Labrenzia sp. VG12: one gene and its partner. The protein of the gene in region 1 interacts with the protein of each later gene in a pairwise test. Links are inferred from orthologs where the notes say so. Each region holds a gene or a part of one and is shown in the gene's direction. Other genes may lie near its edges.

Evidence for each region.
Region 2: the proteins of CHH27_RS05165 (region 1) and CHH27_RS18355 interact in binary tests that used the Escherichia coli proteins (3 or more experiments, as listed by UniProt). The link is inferred for Labrenzia sp. VG12 from one-to-one orthologs.

What each region holds. Positions count from the first base shown.
Region 1 is NZ_CP022529.1:1,133,411-1,136,539, forward strand. The notes cover bases 211-3,021. They hold CHH27_RS05165 (cysteine desulfurase family protein), read left to right. Parts: upstream 211-936; coding sequence 937-2,106; downstream 2,107-3,021. Other genes in these bases: CHH27_RS05160 (alpha/beta hydrolase), read right to left, coding at 211-628; sufB (Fe-S cluster assembly protein SufB), read left to right, coding at 2,216-3,021. Also shown: more of CHH27_RS05160, read right to left, coding at 1-210; more of sufB, read left to right, coding at 3,022-3,129. UniProt on the Escherichia coli protein: Master enzyme that delivers sulfur to a number of partners involved in Fe-S cluster assembly, tRNA modification or cofactor biosynthesis. Catalyzes the removal of elemental sulfur from cysteine to produce alanine.
Region 2 is NZ_CP022529.1:3,961,550-3,964,857, forward strand. Bases 254-3,243 are described here. They hold CHH27_RS18355 (sulfurtransferase TusA family protein), read left to right. Parts: upstream 254-1,628; coding sequence 1,629-1,859; downstream 1,860-3,243. Other genes in these bases: CHH27_RS18345 (DUF924 family protein), read right to left, coding at 254-540; CHH27_RS18350 (ABC transporter substrate-binding protein), read right to left, coding at 585-1,385; CHH27_RS18360 (4a-hydroxytetrahydrobiopterin dehydratase), read right to left, coding at 1,888-2,187; CHH27_RS18365 (low molecular weight protein-tyrosine-phosphatase), read left to right, coding at 2,310-2,768; CHH27_RS18370 (hypothetical protein), read left to right, coding at 2,861-3,121. Outside these bases: more of CHH27_RS18345, read right to left, coding at 1-253; more of CHH27_RS18375, read right to left, coding at 3,244-3,308. UniProt on the Escherichia coli protein: Sulfur carrier protein involved in sulfur trafficking in the cell. Part of a sulfur-relay system required for 2-thiolation during synthesis of 2-thiouridine of the modified wobble base 5-methylaminomethyl-2-thiouridine (mnm(5)s(2)U) in tRNA.

The sequences.
Region 1 (3,129 bases):
GTCCGTCAACATACGTTCCGCAGCGGTCGATCAGGTCGTCCATGTCATTTTCAAAGAAATGATTGGCGCCGGGAATGGTCTCGTGGTCGATCACGATACCTTTCTGGGTTTTCAGTTTGTCGACCAGGGTCTGCACGTCTTTTTGCGGCACGACCTTGTCGTTGTCGCCGTGAACGATCAGACCGGAAGACGGGCAGGGGGCCAGGAACGAGAAATCATGCAGGTTGGCGGGAGGGGCGACAGAGATGAAGCCTTCCACTTCCGGACGGCGCATCAGGAGCTGCATGCCGATCCAGGCACCGAAGGAAAAGCCGGCGATCCAGCAGGCGCGCGCATCCGTGTGAACGGTCTGCACCCAGTCAAGGGCGGCCGCTGCATCGGACAGTTCACCCTGGCCGTGATCGAAGGTGCCCTGAGATCGCCCGACCCCGCGGAAGTTGAAGCGCAGCACGGCAAAGCCGCGCCGGGCGAACATGTAATACATCTGATAAACGATCTGGTTGTTCATCGTGCCGCCGAACTGCGGATGCAGATGCAAAACCAGGGCAATGGGCGCATTGCGCTTCTTGGCGGGATGGAACCGGCCCTCGAGCCGGCCGGCGGGACCGTTGAAGATCACCTCAGGCATGAAGAACTAAGTCCTTGTCATAGTGTCGCGCAGGGAATCCCGGCGAAGGAAATTAGGGCTCTGGATACGTGATTTCCCGTAAGTCTAAACTTGACTCTTAAGCTCCAAGTTTCTAGAACCCTGTTTAGAATTATTCGAAAGTTCGCACCGCCCTCCAGAGGAAGCCCTGAGACAGCAATGCTCGGTTCGACCGATTGGGGGGAGTTATCGTCATCACAGCGGAAAATATCAAGGTTTTTCGCAGATGTGTTTGTTCGATAAGCGGAATTTCGATTCTTGCCAGTGTTGATCAACGTCCAAGAGGTGGCATGCCGCGCGCGTCTGACCCGATCTATCTCGACCACAATGCCGGTGCACCACTGCGTCCGGCCGTGCGCGAGTGCATGATCGAAGTGCTGATGGATGCGGGAAATGCTTCTTCCGTGCATGGTCACGGCCGCAAGGCACGTGGCCGGATCGAGCGTGCACGTGAACAGGTCGCGCAGCTCTGCAGCGTCAAGACCCGCGCAGTCACATTCGTGTCGGGTGGTACAGAGGCCAACATGACGGCGCTGTCGCCGTCCTGGCAGGACCAGGGCGCGCCGGTCTATCTCGACAAGCTGTTCCGGAGCGCGGTTGAGCACCCGTCTGTCGTGACAGGGGGACGCTTTGCGGTGGCTGACCAGGTTGTGGTGCCGGTTGATGCGGCAGGCCTTGTGCGTCTCGATGCCCTGGAAGACCTCGTCAAGGATGCGGAGCCGGGCTTGATCTCGGTGATGGCCGCCAACAACGAGACGGGCGCAATTCAGCCCCTGGTCCGGATCGGAGAGATCGCTGCAGCTCATGGCCATTTCTTTCACGTCGACGCGGTCCAGGCCGCCGGGCGCATGCCGATCGATCCCGACGCCTGGAAGGCGGACGTCGTGACCCTGTCCGCCCACAAGTTCGGTGGCCCGCAAGGCATCGGCGCCGTTGTCGTGCGGTCAACTGCCCGGGTGCCGTCACCACTGATGGTCGGCGGTGGACAGGAGAACTGGCGTCGCGGCGGAACTGAAAACGTCGCGGCGATTGCAGGGTTTGGTGTCGCGGCAATGGAAGCTCTTGCAGATCTGGAACATATGGGCCAGCTGGCAGAGCTGAAAGCCAGGCTCGAAGCGGGTCTGCGGTCCGTTTGTCCGGCAACGGTCATCTTCGGTGAAGATGCTGACCGGCTCGCCAACACGAGCTGTTTTGCCGTTCCCGGTATTCCGGCGGAAACAGCACTGATCGCTTTTGACCTGGAGCGCGTATCCGTTTCATCGGGGTCGGCCTGTTCGTCCGGCAAGGTGTCGGTGTCCCATGTCCTGACCGCCATGGGTGTTGACGAGACGCTCGCCAGATGTGCGTTGCGGGTCAGCATGGGCTGGAACACGACGGCGGAAGACATTGACCGGTTTCTCGGCCTTTGGCCGAAGATCGTGGATCGGCTTAACCCGGAGGCGCGCCACCAGGCGGCCTGACCGGAAACGAAATTCTGCGGCATGACCGCAAGACGTCGCAATGGGGAGATTGCTCCCCGCAGATTGACTGGAAGAGCAGGCCGGGCGCCTGCTGAATGGAGGCAAAAAGATGCCAGCTGTACAGGAAACCATCGATCAGGTGAAAGCCATCGATGTCGACCAGTATAAATACGGTTTTGTCACGGATATCGAGTCGGAGAAGGGCGCAAAGGGCCTTTCGGAAGACACGATCCGGTTTTTGTCGGCCAAGAAGAACGAGCCGGAATGGATGACCGAGTGGCGTCTCGACGCCCTGCGTCGTTTCCAGCAGATGGAAGAGCCGAGCTGGGCACGTGTTTCCTATCCGAAGATCGACTTCGACGACCTCTATTACTGGGCTGCACCCAAATCCGTTGAAGGTCCGAAGAGCCTGGACGAAGTCGATCCGGAGCTGCTGGCGACTTACGAGAAGCTTGGCATCCCGCTGGCCGAACAGGAAATTCTCGCCGGTGTCGAGCCAAAGAACCGCGTCGCCGTCGATGCGGTGTTCGACAGCGTGTCTGTTGTCACCACCTTCAAGGAAGAGCTGAAGAAGGCCGGCGTCATCTTCTGTTCGATCTCCGAAGCTGTCCGTGAATATCCGGACCTGGTGAAGAAATACCTGGGCTCGGTCGTTCCTGTCACCGACAACTATTATGCAACGCTCAACTCGGCCGTTTTCTCCGACGGGTCCTTTGTCTACATTCCGGAAGGCGTTCGCTGCCCGATGGAGCTGTCGACCTATTTCCGGATCAACGAACAGAACACCGGTCAGTTCGAGCGAACCCTGATCATTGCCGACAAGGGCTCTTACGTCTCCTACCTGGAAGGCTGCACCGCGCCGCAGCGCGACGAGAACCAGCTGCATGCTGCCGTCGTCGAACTGGTTGCGCTGGACGATGCGGAGATCAAGTACTCCACCGTCCAGAACTGGTTCCCGGGCGACAAGGACGGCAAGGGCGGGATCTACAACTTCGTCACCAAGCGTGGAGACTGCCGCGGCAG
Region 2 (3,308 bases), 2.8 Mb from region 1 along the record:
GCCGCCGCTTTCCATATAGGCTTCTTCCTCCGGCGTGGACTGCCTGCCGAGGAAACTGTTGCGATGCGGAAAGCGGCCGAAGCGGCGGATCACATCCATGTGGATCAGCGCATAGTGATAAAGCTCCCTGTCGCCAAGCTGGCGGCACAGATCCACACTCCGCTCCTGATGCGCCATGTTTTCCGAATGTTCGAATGGCAGGTAGAAAAAGCCCCTGACGTCTTTCGGATAGGCCTTGTCGAAGCCTTTCTCGAGCGCCTTTTCAGCAACCTCGACAGCCTTGCCATCCGCCATGAACGCATTCGGCGTCCCTCTATAGACATTGCGCGGCATCTGATCGAGCAGCAGAAGCAGCGCCAACGCCCCGTCAGCGGTGCCAAGCCAGTGGTCAAGCGCGCCGGAGGCGGCAGCCTCTATGGCCTCCAGAAACGTCTTCTTGCAGCGTGCATCAAACTTGTCGTCCTTGGCGAACCATTTCGAAGCGCCTGCCTGCCACCAGAAATCGAGGACATCCAGGGGAGTGATTGCCGTGCCGTTCATGCGAGCTGATCCAATTTCATTGCCAGGAGCTTTGACGTCGTGTGTCATTTGCCCGCTGTCAAGGCGCCGCAGGCAAGTGTCTGCCAATTGGCCTGATGTTCCTGGATCTGGGCGTCCAGGAAACCTTCAGCCCTCAAGTCTTCCATGGCACCCTGAAACGCCGCGACCAGCTCTTGATCCGTGCCCTTGCTGAACACTGCCCAAAGCGGCTTGGCCAGAGCCTCGACAAAAACCACCTGTTTCAGCTGCCTGCCGTCATATCCCTGTTTGCAAGCACTCGCCTCGGCCAGGAACCCGGTCAAGGGCAACAGGTCGATGCGGCCGAGAAAAAGCATCTCGATACCTTGGTGGTAATCCGTTATCGGAACGACATTCGAAGAACCCTCAAATCCGATCTTGTTGAGATAGGCATGCAGATTGCTGCCATCCTGCACCCCGATCTTTATGTCCAGATCGCGCAGCTCCTCAATGCTGTCGACGGCGATCTCCGGCTCGGAAGACAATTGATAGAAGTATTGACCGTAAGGAGAGACTTCGCCGAGCCAGTAAAACTTGTCTTCCCGCTCGGGCGTGCGCGACAGGGAAAAAAACATAACGTTCGGGACCGTTTCAGCGGTCAGCATCGCCCGTTTCCAGGGCAGAAACTCGTAGCCTGAAATCGTGACCGGAACGGTTTGATTGACCCGTTCTGCCGCAGCAAGGAGAAAGGCGGTCACGTAGCCGTCGGGCGCGCCCTCATTGTCCCACTGCAACGGCGCAAAACTCTGGGTGACCAGAGTGATTTCCTCTGGTTCGGCATTCGCCGACGGGTTCAAAAGGCAAAGAACGATGAACGCAGTGCTCACGACGTTCCAAAATCCTGCTCTCATATTTGCCCCTGTTTGCACCGTGCCTCGCGTTGACGCCTTCAAGTCGGGGTCTTTCCAGACCGGCAATGCGTCTGCGAGAAGTCACATGATCGGCCCAGCTGCGCTGACTTGACAACACAACCTAGATTTCAACTCCTAAACTTGTATGAACCACTGTCCATCGGGCTCAATTTGACTATGTTGCGGATAATACGCCCAAATATCAATGGAGACTGATTGGTGTCATCGGCAACGCAGCTTGATCTGAAAGGCCTGAAATGCCCCTTGCCGGTCCTGAAAACCCGCAAGGCACTGACCCGCCTGAACGCGGGTGACAGGCTGACGGTGCTGACCACGGACCCGATGGCAGAAATCGATATTCCGCATTTCTGCAGTGAAAACGGCCACGAACTTCTGGAGGCCGAACGCCTGGACGGCGGCCATCGGTTCGTACTTGCCAAAGGCGCGTAGTCAACGCTGCTGATGACCGGTCAGAAAATCAGGCGTAGGCGCCCGCAATCCGGTCAATTTCCGCCGCCAGATCCAGGTCCAGCCGGCTCAGTCCGCCGACATCATGGGTCGCGAGCGTGATATCCACGGAGCGATAGACATTGAACCATTCCGGATGATGGTTCATTTTTTCCGCGACCAGTGCGACCTGCGTCATGAAGGCAAACGCCTCTTGGAAATTGCGCAGCTTGAAGGACTTCGAGATGGCCTCTCGCCCATCACACAGATGCCAGGTGGGCAGCGCCGCCAATCCCGCCGCCCGGTCTTCCGGTTTCAGTCGCTCTGCCATCTGATCCTCCTGCCAGTCCTCCCTCTTCATCTAGCGCAAGCTCTTGCCAGTTCAAAGGCGATGATTGCATCTGTCGCCCGAACGCGCCACGGTGCAACCTGGTTCTCGTTCAGGAAATAAAATTGCCCCACGCCGTTCTGTTTGTCTGCCTTGGCAATATCTGCCGCTCGCCCCTTGCCGAAGGCATCTTTCGCTCACTGGTCGACGAGGCCGGGGCATCGGATCGTTACCTGATCGATTCCGCCGGGACCGGTGCCTGGCATAGCGGCAATCCGCCGGACCCGCGCTCCATCGAGGTCGCCGCGCGCCACGGAATCGACCTGAGCACCCAACGCGCCCGGCAAGTTTACCCGGACGACTTTCAGGCCTTTGACACCATCATTGCCATGGATCGCGACAATCTGACGACCCTGAAAGCCCGAGACACCGGTGCAAAGGCGCAATTGAGGCTTCTGCTGGCCGATCCGGCTGCGGACGTACCGGACCCCTATTACGGCGGCCCCGAGGGCTTCGATCACGTGTTCGGCCTGGTCCGGAAAGGCTGTCAGGACTTGCTGACCGATCTGGAAAGAAGCGGTTAACCCAGGCTTGTGATTGCCTGTCAGCAGTCATAATTCCGTATCACTGACTGCTGTATTGGTGGTCGTCCCGACCTTATCCCTTGGCGTGAACCATGAAACTTCTGTGGTGGTCCCTTGCGGCAGTCCTGATCCTTGCCGGGCTGGCAACAGTCTGGCTGCCCATTCCGACCGGCGTGCCGTTGCTGGCGCTCGGCATGATCGTCATCATCGGGACCAGCCGCAGCGCCGCGCGCATGCTGCGCAGCCGCCGCCGCAAGACAGAACATCTCAACTCGGCCATCACCTGGGTCGAGGACAGGTCGCCCCTTCGCTTCGCCCGGATCTTGAAACGAACACGGCCGCGAAAGAAATAGCTGTCGTTGCTCAGCTTTCCGAGAATGTCTTCAAGGCACCCCGCATCCAGCGCCGACCGCGAACGAGAAAGCGCTGGACAAACCGTTGCACCGCCCGCCCGCGCTTGGTGAACCACTCATCCAGCTGCCGGTCGCTCACAAGGGGCGGGGTGTTCACATAGAGAAGACGATAAGCGACAAGAATGAC